Linked DNA regions of Marinobacterium aestuarii. The protein of the gene in region 1 interacts with the protein of each later gene in a pairwise test. Links are inferred from orthologs where the notes say so. Each region holds a gene or a part of one and is shown in the gene's direction. Other genes may lie near its edges. The genes, in order: ftsH and hflC.

The links.
Region 2: the proteins of ftsH (region 1) and hflC interact in binary tests that used the Escherichia coli proteins (3 or more experiments, as listed by UniProt). The link is inferred for Marinobacterium aestuarii from one-to-one orthologs.

Annotation. Positions count from the first base shown.
Region 1 is NZ_CP015839.1:5,067,636-5,074,816, reverse strand. What follows is about bases 1,806-4,704. They hold ftsH (ATP-dependent zinc metalloprotease FtsH), read left to right. Parts: upstream 1,806-2,205; coding sequence 2,206-4,203; downstream 4,204-4,704. Other genes in these bases: folP (dihydropteroate synthase), read left to right, coding at 4,272-4,704; rlmE (23S rRNA (uridine(2552)-2'-O)-methyltransferase RlmE), read left to right, coding at 1,806-2,067. In the rest of the region: carB (carbamoyl-phosphate synthase large subunit), read left to right, coding at 1-475; transcription elongation factor GreA, read left to right, coding at 472-948; A8C75_RS22310 (YhbY family RNA-binding protein), read right to left, coding at 1,007-1,309; more of rlmE, read left to right, coding at 1,447-1,805; more of folP, read left to right, coding at 4,705-5,150; glmM (phosphoglucosamine mutase), read left to right, coding at 5,147-6,496; tpiA (triose-phosphate isomerase), read left to right, coding at 6,542-7,181. UniProt on the Escherichia coli protein: Acts as a processive, ATP-dependent zinc metallopeptidase for both cytoplasmic and membrane proteins. Plays a role in the quality control of integral membrane proteins.
Region 2 is NZ_CP015839.1:4,013,112-4,018,727, reverse strand. The notes cover bases 2,470-5,469. They hold hflC (protease modulator HflC), read left to right. Parts: upstream 2,470-3,531; coding sequence 3,532-4,407; downstream 4,408-5,469. Other genes in these bases: A8C75_RS17470 (ATP phosphoribosyltransferase regulatory subunit), read left to right, coding at 4,766-5,469; A8C75_RS17475 (DUF2065 domain-containing protein), read left to right, coding at 4,536-4,733; hflK (FtsH protease activity modulator HflK), read left to right, coding at 2,470-3,532. In the rest of the region: tRNA (adenosine(37)-N6)-dimethylallyltransferase MiaA, read left to right, coding at 1-582; RNA chaperone Hfq, read left to right, coding at 703-942; ribosome rescue GTPase HflX, read left to right, coding at 950-2,248; more of hflK, read left to right, coding at 2,333-2,469; more of A8C75_RS17470, read left to right, coding at 5,470-5,616.

The DNA of each region.
Region 1 (7,181 bases):
CATGGGTGTTGGCGAAACCTTCGGCGAAGCCTTCATGAAAGCCCAGATTGGTGCCGGCGAAAAAATGCCGAAGAAAGGCAAGGCCTTCATATCGGTACGCGATGTCGACAAGGCGGGCGTGGTCAAGGTGGCCAAGTCTCTGCTGGACCTGGGCTTCTCCCTGGTGGGCACGGGCGGCACCGTCAAGCTGCTGGCCGAGCATAACCTGCCGGCGACGGCGGTGAACAAGGTCATGGAAGGTCGGCCGAATATCGTCGACATGATCAAGAACGATGAAATCGTTTATGTGATCAACACCACTGAAGGTCGCAAGGCGATTGCAGACTCGTCTGAAATTCGTCGCAGCGCATTGCAGCACAAGGTGCCGTACACCACGACTTTGGCAGGCGCAGAAGCCATGACCATGGCGATGGAATACGGTGAAGAGAAGGTGGTGCGCAGCCTTCAGGACTTGCATGCAGGTATTGCGAAATGAAACGAGTTCCCATGACTGTCGGCGGCGAACTGGCTCTGCGTGCAGAGCTGGATCGTCTGAAGTCCAAAGATCGTCCGCGTGTTATCGCGGACATCGCCACTGCGCGTGCGCACGGTGATTTGAAGGAAAATGCCGAGTACCACGCGGCGCGGGAACAGCAGGGCTTCATCGAAGGCCGGATTCAGGAACTTGAGTCCAAGCTGTCCCAGTGCCAGGTGATCGATGTCACTACGATCCCCCACAGTGGCAAGGTGTTCTTCGGCGCGACTGTACTGATTGCCAACGTCGACAGCGGTGATGAGGTTCGTTATCAGATCGTTGGTGACGACGAGGCCGATATCAAGCTGAGCAAGATTTCGGTGAATTCACCGATCGCGCGCGCCCTGATTGGCAAGGAAGAAGGCGATATCGCCTGTGTGGCGACCCCGGGCGGTGAGATCGAGTACGAAATCGTCGAGGTGAAGCACATCTGATTGTGCTGTGGCATAAAAAAACCGCCTGCTGGCGGTTTTTTTTATGTGCTGCGAAGGCTTAGCGCAGCAGGTTAGACAGCTTGGGGTTGGGTTCCAGCGCCTTGCGGTAGATCAGGGCGATGTTGCCGATCTCCTGTACCAGTGTGCACTCCACAATGGTGCAGAGCTCCTGGATAAGCTGTTTCTTGATTTCGCGCTCGCCAACCGCAAACTTCACCTTGATCAGTTCGTGGTCGTCCAGGGCACGGTCGACTTCCAGCTGCAGGTTTTCGGTCAGTCCCTTACCGGCAACGGTCACGATCGGGTTCAGTTTGTGGCCGATGGTGCGCAGCTGCTTCTTTTGCTCGGGCGTCAGGCTCATACTAGAATACGTTGCCTCGTGATTGTGTGGGTCGGGCTTGCGTGTTAAAACGGGCCACGATGAAAACAATCAATCATTTTACCTGAGTTGCCCATCGCTGAGTAGCGTTGCAACCATTGATCGGTCTGGAATTACAAGTGGCAAGATCTAAAAGCAGTGGTCAGTGGTTAAAGGAACATTTTGATGACCGCTACGTCAAACAGTCGAAATCCGACGGTATGCGCTCCCGCGCCAGCTACAAGCTGAAGGAACTGAACGACAAGGATCGGTTACTGCGCCCGGGCATGACAGTGGTCGACCTGGGCGCAGCGCCCGGTGGCTGGTCCCAGGTGGCCAGCGAACTGGTGGGGGACAATGGTCGCGTTGTGGCGTCGGACATACTGTCGATGGACTCGCTGGCCGGTGTCGAGTTTGTACAGGGCGATTTCACCGACGAGGCCGTGCTGGCGCAAATTCTGGCAGCGCTGGGGGATGCGCCGGCAGACCTTGTAATTTCCGATATGGCCCCCAATATGAGTGGTATGTCCGGAATAGACCAGCCTGCAGCAATGTATCTGGTTGAACTGGCGCTGGATATGGTGCGTCAGGTGCTTAAACCAGGCGGCTCTTTTCTGGTCAAAGTGTTTCAGGGAGAGGGGTTCGATGCCTATCTCGCGGATGTGCGGCAGAGCTTTACCAAGGTAGTGACCCGCAAGCCCGATGCATCGCGCGCGCGCTCCCGTGAGGTCTACCTGCTCGGCACAGGCTTCAAGGGCTAAACAGTCCGTAGTACCGCGCCGGCCTGGCTGTCATGGCACAGGGTGGTGAGTGAAGTAGTCAGGCCAGTTAAACTGGTGTACTTTTGAAGCGCGAATTTTCGTGCTTGAGCGTCAATTGAGGGTAGTCCTTTGAACGATATGGCAAAGAATCTGGTCCTCTGGCTGGTTATTGCTGCGGTCCTGCTGACCGTTTTCAATAACTTCAATGCCGAGGGAGATTCCCGCAGACTTACATATTCCGACTTCGTGGCAGAAGTCCAGGCTGACCGCGTGTCCAAGGTTGTCATCGATGGTTATACCATCCAGGGGCAGCGGCAGAATGGGGAGCGGTTCGAGACTATTCGTCCTGCACTGCAGGATCCCAAGCTGGTTGACGACCTGCTGCTGCACAAGGTCATCATTGAAGGCAAGCAGCCTGAGCAGCAGAGCATCTGGACCCAGCTACTGGTGGCGTCATTCCCGATACTGGTGATCATTGCTGTTTTCATGTTCTTTATGCGCCAGATGCAGGGCGGTGGCGGTGGCAAGGGGCCTATGTCCTTTGGCAAGTCGAAAGCCCGCATGATGAGCGAAGACCAGATCAAGACCACCTTTGACGATGTGGCCGGTGTGGAAGAGGCCAAGGAAGACGTCAAGGAACTGGTCGATTACCTGCGCGATCCCGGCAGGTTCCAGCGGCTCGGTGGCCATATTCCGCGCGGTGTACTGATGTCTGGTAACCCGGGTACCGGTAAGACACTGCTGGCCAAGGCGATCGCCGGCGAGGCGAAGGTGCCTTTCTACAGTATTTCAGGTTCGGACTTCGTCGAGATGTTTGTCGGTGTGGGTGCGTCCCGTGTCCGTGACATGTTCGAGCAGGCGAAAAAGAATGCGCCCTGCATTATCTTTATCGATGAAATCGATGCTGTTGGCCGTCACCGTGGTGTTGGCATGGGCGGCGGCAATGACGAGCGCGAGCAGACACTGAACCAGCTGCTGGTTGAGATGGACGGCTTCGAAGGTACTGAGGGTGTCATCGTCATCGCCGCCACCAACAGGCCTGACGTGCTTGACCCTGCACTGCTGCGTCCCGGCCGTTTCGACCGCCAGGTACATGTCGGCCTGCCGGATATCCGTGGTCGCGAGCAGATTCTCAAAGTGCACATGCGCAAGGTACCGCTGGCAGACGACGTCAAGCCTGCACTGATTGCCCGTGGCACGCCCGGCTTTTCCGGTGCTGATCTGGCCAACCTGGTGAACGAGGCGGCGCTCTTTGCTGCCCGTGACAGCCGTCGCACCGTTGGCATGCTGCAGTTCGAAAAAGCCAAGGACAAGATCATGATGGGCGCCGAGCGCAAGTCCATGGTCATGTCCTACAAGGAACGCCTGAATACCGCCTACCATGAAGCCGGCCACGCTATTGTCGGGCGCCTGATGCCCGAGCACGATCCGGTGTACAAGGTGTCCATTATTCCCCGCGGCCGGGCACTGGGTGTGACCATGTTCCTGCCGGAGGAAGATCGTTACAGCCATAGCCGTCGCACGCTCATTTCCAATATCTGTTCGCTCTATGGCGGCCGTATTGCGGAAGAGATGACCCTGGGCAAGGATGGCGTTACCACCGGTGCTTCCAATGACATTCAGCGTGCCACCAGTCTGGCGCGCAGCATGGTCACCAAATGGGGCCTGAGCGAAGAGCTGGGGCCGCTGTTGTATGACGATGAAGACGGCGACCCGTTCACCCGTGGTTATGGCGCACCTGCCAAGCAGACGTCTGAAGAAACCCAGCGTAAAATCGACTCGGTGGTGCGCAGCATCATTGATGACTGTTATGTTGAGGCGCACCAGCTGCTGGAACAGAATCGCGATATTCTCGAAGCCATGGCGCATGCACTGATCAAGTACGAAACCATCGATTCAGGCCAGCTGGATGAACTGATGGCTCGCCAGCCAGTGACACCGCCGGATGACTGGGTCGACACCGACAGCAGCGCTCAGGCGACTGAAGCTGCCGATGCCGATGAGAAGTCTGCACCTGCGGCCGAGGCGCAGTCAGGCGACAAGGATGAGCAGTCGAACGTCGATGCCGGGAAGGAAGAGACCCCTCCGGCGGAAGATCCGGATATGCCGGAGTCAACGGATCCCAAGTTGCACTGATCTAACCGGCACTGATTAGTATCGAAAAAGGCTGGCCCGGCAGGGCTGGCCTTTTTGTTTTGGAGGCAATGGTATTGAGTAACACCAAACTGAAATGTGGCGCACGGGAGCTGGATCTGTCCCGGGTGCAGGTCATGGGTATCCTGAATGTAACCCCCGATTCTTTCTCGGACGGTAACACCCTGTATCAGGCCGGGCAGCCCGCCTGCGAGAAAATACTCGGGCGCGCAGCCCGGATGGTGCAAGAGGGCGCGACTATCCTCGATCTTGGCGGTGAGTCAACCCGCCCAGGCGCTGTGCCTGTCAGTATGCAGCAGGAGCTCGACCGAGTGCTGCCGGCACTGGAGCTGATTCAGCGCGAGCTGGATGTTATTGTCTCGATTGATTCCAGCACGGCACAGGTATTCATCGAAGCTGCAAAGCTGGGCGCGGGCATGCTCAATGATGTCCGTGCGCTCGGCCGTGATGGTGCTCTGGCGGCTGCAGCAGCAACCGGGCTGCCGGTTTGTCTGATGCACATGCAGGGCAATACGCCGGCGGACATGCAGCTGGCGCCACACTATGAGGATATCATTGCCGAGGTTGGCGACTTTCTGCGCCAGCGCGTGCTGGCCTGCGAACTGGCGGGAATCAGTCGTGATCGTCTGTTGCTGGATCCGGGCTTTGGCTTTGGCAAGACACTGGAGCACAACCTGCGCCTGCTGAACCAAATGCAGCGCCTGCAACAGCTTGAGTTGCCGCTGCTGGTTGGCACCTCGCGCAAGAGCATGATTGGCCAGGCGCTGGACCGTCCGGTGGATCAGCGCCTGGCGGGCGGGCTGGCAACGGCGGTGATTGCGGTGCAAAAAGGTGCGAAAATTATCCGTGTACATGATGTGGCGGCAACGGTGGATGCGGTGCGCATGACCGAGGCTGTGATGATGGAATCAAAGGGAGAACAGGCGTGACGAAACGTTATTTTGGCACGGACGGCATACGCGGCAAGGTGGGGCAGCACCCGATTACACCGGACTTTGTGCTCAAGCTGGGCTGGGCAGCGGGCAAGGTGTTTGCGCGTTCCGGGCAAAGCCGTATCCTGATCGGCAAGGACACCCGCATCTCGGGCTACATGTTTGAATCGGCGCTGGAAGCGGGGTTGTCCGCCGCCGGTGTGGATGTGTTGCTGACCGGTCCGATGCCGACCCCGGCCATTGCCTACCTGACCAAGACCTTTCGTGCCGATGCGGGCATTGTGATCAGCGCCTCGCATAATCCGTTTTACGATAATGGCATCAAGTTTTTCTCGGCATCGGGCACCAAGCTGCCGGATGAGGTTGAGCAGGCAATCGAGGCTCAGATGGATATTGCCATGTCCACGGTGGAGTCCCATGAGCTGGGCAAGGCCCGTCGTATCGACGATGCTGCCGGGCGCTACATCGAATTCTGCAAGGGCACGGTCAGCGGGGCCCTGAGTCTGAAAGGTCTGCGTATTGTGCTCGACTGTGCCAATGGCGCCACCTATCACGTCGCCCCCCAGGTGTTCGAGGAGCTCGGTGCGCGGGTGATTCGCATGGCGACATCCCCCGATGGTATCAATATCAATGCTGAGTGTGGCGCTACCGATCCGGCCGCCTTGCAGCAGCGCGTGCTGGCGGAAAAGGCGGATATAGGCATAGCACTGGACGGTGATGGCGACCGGATCATTATGGTGGATGCCGCCGGTAACGTGGTGGATGGTGATGAAATCCTGTTTATTATCGCGCGCCAGATGCAGCTGCAGGGGCGACTGACCGGCGGTGTTGTAGGCACCCTCATGAGTAATTACGGGCTTGAGCTGGCACTGCAGCGCAATGATATTCCCTTTGTGCGGACCCAGGTTGGGGACCGCTATGTGCTGGAAGAACTGGGTCGCAGGGACTGGTTCCTGGGGGCCGAGAATTCAGGTCATGTGATATGCCGCCATCTGACCAGCACCGGTGATGGCATTGTTGCCGGGCTGCAGGTGCTCAAGGCCATGGTGGAAAGCGGCGATACCCTGGCACAGCTGAAAGCCGGCATGAGCAAGCTGCCGCAGGAAATGATCAATGTGCGGATCGCCAAAAAGGTGGATATCAGCGGGGTTGCCGAGATTGACCAGGCAGTGGCCCGGACTGAGGCGCGGCTGGGTAATTCCGGACGCGTGCTGCTGCGCCCGTCGGGCACGGAACCTGTCGTGCGGGTCATGATCGAGGGTGAGGATGGGCAGCTTGTGGCAGAGCTGTGCCGAGAGCTCGCCGATGATGTTGAAAAAGCATTGCAAGCGCTTGTATCTTAAGGTCGCCTCAGTTAATATTTGCGCCTCTTTCGAGAGGGGACACCGATGCGTAAGAGTATCGTAGCTGGAAACTGGAAGATGAACGGCAACCTGGCAGCGAATGCTGAACTGGTTACAGGCCTTCTGAGTACGCGTTCTGGCAGTGATAACGTCGACGTATTGGTCTGTCCACCTGCGGTATATATACCTCAGGTCGCAGCCTTGCTGCAGGACAGTAATATTTCCCTGGGTGCGCAGAATGCATCCGCTTTCGAAAAAGGCGCTTATACCGGCGATCTTTCGCTCTCCATGCTTGCCGAGTTCGGTGTCCAGTACGTTATTCTGGGGCATTCCGAGCGTCGCGCACTGTTTGGCGAAGATGATGCCCAGGTCGCCGACAAGTTTCGCGCTGTCGTGGCTGCAGGCGTTACGCCGATTGTGTGTATCGGCGAAACGCTGCAAGAGCGTCAGGCGGGTCAGACGCTGGACGTTGTCAGTCGTCAGCTCAGGGCGGTGCTTGACGTTGCCGATAAGGCAACGCTGGCAAATGCCGTTGTCGCGTACGAGCCTGTATGGGCCATAGGTACGGGATTAACAGCAACACCGGAGCAGGCGCAGGAAGTGCATCAGGCGCTACGCGCACTGATTGCCGAGTACGACGCCGCTGCGGCGCTGAAAGTGAGAATTTTGTACGGTGGCAGCGTGA
Region 2 (5,616 bases), 1.1 Mb from region 1 along the record:
GCCGATCCGGTACTGCGGGCGAGGCTGGAGGAAGAGGCGCGGCAGCAGGGCTGGCCCGCCATGCACAAGCGTTTGGCTGAGGTTGACCCGCAGGCGGCTGCGCGCCTCAAGCCCAATGATTCCCAGCGGGTGCAGCGGGCACTGGAAGTGTTTGAGTTGAGCGGCAGGTCCATGAGTGAACATTGGCGCGAGCAGGAAGAGACCGTTTTGCCCTATCAGGTGCATTCCTTTGCCGTGATGCCGCCGGAACGGGCGGAACTGCACCAGCGCATTGAGCAGCGTTTTCGGCTTATGCTGGAACTTGGGCTGGTGGATGAAGTCGAACGCGTGCTCTGGTCGCGGGGCGATCTTGAGCTGTCGCACCCGTCGGTGCGTTGTGTCGGTTATCGCCAGGTATGGGAATATCTGGCCGGGCGCTGGGACTATGAAACCATGGTATTCAAGGGTATCGTAGCCACCCGGCAGCTGGCAAAACGCCAGGTTACCTGGCTGCGCAGCTGGAATGATTTGCACTGGCTGCAGACGAATGATCGGCAGTTGGTATCTAAAGCCTTGAAATTAGTGGAGTCAGCCATTATATAATGTTCGGCTGGCGCGCAATTGCAGTAGTGTGGATGGCGGTCGGAAGGCGGGGCTTTGGAGGGGATCTTTACGAAGTCCCGACCCGAATAAACTATAACGATTTTCTGGAAGGAGTTTGCAATGTCAAAAGGGCAGTCTTTACAAGACCCTTATCTAAACGTTCTGCGCAAGGAGCGTGTGCCGGTTTCCATTTTCCTGGTGAATGGTATCAAGCTGCAGGGACAGATCGAATCTTTCGATCAGTTTGTCATCCTGCTGAAAAATACCGTCAGCCAGATGGTCTATAAGCATGCGATATCTACAGTCGTTCCTGCCCGTCCGGTGAAACTGCCGCAGGCCGACGAGAAACAGCCGGACTGAGGTCATATTGTTTTTTGAACGACCCAAGTCTGGAGAGAAGGCCATTCTCGTGCACATCGATTTCGGTGACGAGAGCAAGGCTGAGAGTCCCCAGGAGCTTGAAGAGCTCGCACTCTCGGCAGGCGCGGATCCGGTGGAGTTTCTCATCGGCAGTCGTGCCAAGCCGAGTTCCAAATTCTTTATTGGCACTGGCAAGCTGGCCGAGCTGATTGAATTGGTGGTGCTGCATGAAGCAGAGATCGTCATCTTCAATCATTCTCTGTCGCCGTCCCAGGAGCGCAACCTTGAGCAGCAGATCAAGTGTCGGGTGCTGGATCGAACCGGCCTGATACTGGATATCTTTGCTCAGCGCGCCCGTACCCACGAGGGCAAGCTGCAGGTCGAGCTGGCGCAGCTCGATCATATGTCGACCCGTCTGGTGCGTGGCTGGACCCACCTTGAGCGTCAAAAAGGCGGCATAGGTCTGCGTGGTCCGGGTGAGACTCAGCTTGAAACCGACCGCCGCTTGCTGCGCGCGCGGATGAAAAATATCGTCAAGCGGCTTGACCGAGTACGCCGTCAGCGTGACCAGGGGCGCCGTGCGCGACAGCGCGCCGAGGTGCCGACTGTATCACTGGTGGGCTATACCAACGCCGGCAAGTCGACGCTGTTTAACCGCCTGACCGAGTCCAGCGTTTATGTGGCCGATCAGCTGTTTGCGACTCTGGATCCGACGCTGCGCAAAATTCAGCTGGCGGATGTGGGGCCTGCAATCCTGGCGGATACGGTGGGATTTATCCGGCATCTGCCACACAAGCTGGTCGAGGCGTTTCGTGCCACCTTGCAGGAAACCTCTGAGGCGGATCTGTTGCTGCATGTGATTGACTGCTACGACGATGAGCGTGGCGGGCACATTGAACAGGTCAAGCATGTGCTGCAGGAGATCGGTGCCAGCGAAGTGCCCGTGCTGGAGGTCTACAACAAGATCGACATGCTGGACGGGCAGGAAGCGCGCATCGACCGTGACGACGAAGGGCGGCCCTGGCGCGTCTGGGTGTCTGCTGTCACGGGTGAGGGCAGCGAACTGCTCTATCAGGCGGTGAGTGAGCGGCTGTCGGATGATATTTTCCATCAGACGCTGAGCCTGCCCGCCAGTGCCGGTCAGCTACGGGCGCAGCTTTATGCGCTCAATGCGGTATTGCGTGAAAGTGTTGATGCCTCCGGGCAGATGCAGGTTGAAGTCCGATTGCAGAAGAAAGACTTGTTGCGGCTGCTCAGTCGACTCGGGATTCCATCCGAATCGTATCTGATGCAGGCTGTGTCTTGAGAAACTTGACTCAGGCTTGCGTGAGCCCTTGTGGCTATCTACAATTTTTTGAGTTGAATCAAGCGTTTTCTAACGGAGAGCACTATGGCTTGGAATGAGCCCGGCGGGAATGGGGACGGTAAAAACCATGATCCCTGGAATGGCGACAAGCGCGGCGGACCTGGTGGTCCTAAGGGTGGTGGGGATCAGGGGCCTCCTGATCTCGACGAGGCGCTGCGCAAGCTGCAGGACAAGCTGAACAGCATCTTCGGCAAGGTAAACACAGGCGGTGGCGGCGGTGGCGGTTCTTCGTCATCCGGCTCCGGCTTCCTGTGGGTGCTGCTGGTTGTGGTTGTGCTGGGTTGGGCGGGTATGGGTTTCTATACCGTCGATCAGCAGGAGCGCGGCGTAGTGCTGCGTCTGGGCAAGTACTACGACACGGTTAACCCTGGTCTGCAGTGGAACCCGCCGATGATTGACGAAGTCACCAAGGTCAATGTGACCCGGGTGCGTGCGCTCGATCATCGCGCCCTGATGCTGACTGAAGACGAAAACATCGTCGATATCGATGTGACCGTGCAGTACCTGATCATTGATCCCAAGGCGTACCGGCTGAACGTGCGCGATCCTGAAGGCAGCCTGGCAAATGCGTCCGAATCTGCGCTGCGCCAGGTCGTCGGTAGCTCGGAAATGCACTCCTTGCTGACCGAAGGTCGTGAAGCCCTTGGCTTTGCGGTACTGGACCGCCTGCAGGGTTACATGCAGAGTTATGGTACGGGGTTGAGCATCTCCAAGATCAACGTCAAGAATGCCCAGGCGCCGAGTCAGGTGCAGGATGCCTTCGATGACGTGATCAAGGCACGGGAAGACGAGCAGCGGGTCAAAAATGAGGCTGAATCCTACGCCAATGGCATAGTGCCGGAAGCGCGCGGTGAAGCGCAGCGCATGCTTGAAGAAGCCAATGCCTACCGTGAAGAAGTGCTGGCCCGGGCGGATGGTGAAGCCAAGCGATTCATCGCCCTGCTGGGCGAGTATCGCAAGGCGCCGGACGTTACGCGCGAGCGTCTGTATCTGGACATGATGCAGTCCGTGCTGGAAAACAACCCGAAAGTCCTGATCGACGTTGAGGGTGGTAATAACATGATGTATCTGCCGCTGGACAAGTTGATGCAGAACAGCAACGAGCGTCGCGACTCAAGCCGCGGTGCACGCCTGGATGATCAGAGTCTTCGAGAGCTGACAGACAAGGTGGCTGATGAAATGCGTGTACGCCAGAGTACCGTTACGCGTAGGGAGGGCCGGTAATGAAGCCTAGATCAATGCTTGTACTGGTCCTGCTGTTGCTAGTGTTCATGGTGGGATCCAAGTCGGTGTATATCATCAGCGAAACCGAACGTGCGGTCCTGCTGCGCTTCGGTGAAATCGTCAACGATGATGTCACCCCGGGTCTGCATTTCAAGGTGCCTTTCGTCAACGTGGTGCGCAAGTTTGATGGTCGCCTGCTGACGCTGGACGCCCGCCCGCAGTCCTTCCTGACGCTGGAGAAAAAGCGTCTGATCGTGGATGCCTTCGTCAAATGGCGTATTCAGGATGTGGGCAAGTACTACACGGCGACCTCGGGTGACGAGTTCCGTGCCGGTGATGTCTTGCTGTCCCGTGTGGAAAACGAACTGCGTAACCAGTTTGGTGCCCGTACCCTGAACCAGGTAGTGTCCGGTGAGCGTGAAGAGCTGATGGATCAGGTGATTCAGCAGCTCAGTCAGATTGCGCAGAATGAGCTGGGTATTAATGTTCTCGATGTGCGCGTCAAGCGTGTCGAACTGCCGGCCGAAGTCTCGGAGTCGGTATACCAGCGCATGCGTACCGAACGTGAGCGTGAAGCGCGTGAGTTGCGCTCCCGTGGTAAGGAGCTGGCTGAGGGTATTCGGGCTGATGCGGACCGTCAGGTGACTATCGTCAAGGCAAACGCTTACCGCGAAGCCGAGGAGACGCGAGGCGAGGGTGATGCGTCCGCTGCCCGTGTCTATGCCGATGCCTTTAATCGGGATCCGGAGTTCTACTCCTTCTCACGCAGTCTGACGGCCTACAGGGCATCATTCGGTGGAGAGAGTGGTGACGTGCTCCTGCTCAAGCCTGACAGCGACTTCTTCAAGTATCTGTCCAAGCCAACAGGGCCCTGATTCGACCCTGATAAGGCTGTAATGCAGCGGAACGGGTGCAAATTTGCACTCGTTCCGTGCTAGAATCCGCACACCGGGCCAAGACCCGGTTTTTTTGTGGCAGCGGGCTGCCTGGGACGGGATGCTTTATGTCTTCTGGGTTATGGCGCGAGCTGTTAATCGGCTTCTGTTTGATGCTGGTTCTGGAAGGTGTGCTGCCCTTTTTATACCCGCAGCGCTGGCGCCTTATGGTGCAGCAGCTGTCACTGATCAATGATGCAACGCTGCGTGTATTTGGCCTGCTGAGTATGCTGGCCGGTGTGGCGTTGCTGTATTGGATCAACTGAATCAGATTACCAGGATTGTATTGGAGTACTGCATGGCATTGGCAGATCGCTGGTTGTTGCCGGATGGCGTAAAAGACATATTGCCGCCACGGGCGCGCCAGATCGAGGCATTGCGCCGTCGTCTGCTCGATCTCTATGACAGCTGGGGCTATGAGCTTGTCATGCCGCCGCTGATGGAGCATCTGGAATCGCTGCTCACAGGTGTGGGGCGAGACCTGGATATGGTTACCTTCAAACTGACCGATCAGGTCAGTGGGCACTTGCTCGGCATTCGGGCAGACATTACGCCCCAGGTCGCGCGCATTGATGCGCACCGCATGCGTACCGAAGGTGCCAGCCGGCTGTGTTATTGCGGTTCGGTGTTGCAGACGCGTCCGGCCAATATGTTGGCCTCGCGCAACCCGTTGCAGGTGGGTGCGGAGCTTTATGGTCACGCCGGCATTGACAGTGATGTTGAAGTAATCAGCCTGATGCTCGAGACGCTGCTGGCGTCCGGTATAGAGGCACCGCTAAGTCTGGATCTGGGGCACGTCGGGATTGTGCGCAATCTGATGGCGGCTGCGGGTCTGACGGCGGCGCAGGAAAGCCTGTATCTTGAAAAGCTGCAGTTGAAGGCATTGCCGGAAATTGAAGCCTTGCTGGCTGAACTGGATCTCGATGCGCCTACGCTGGCGTTGCTGACCGAATTGCCACGTTTGCATGGTGGTGCCGAGGTGCTGCTGCGTGCTCGCGAGCTGTTTGGCGATGGGCAGGCTGCGGTGCTGGATGCGGTGACTTATCTGGAAGAGATCGCGCGTCAGGTGAGTCTGCGGTATCCGCAGGTGCGTTTGTACTTTGATCTGGGCGAGCTGCGTGGCTACAACTACCATACCGGTATTGTGTT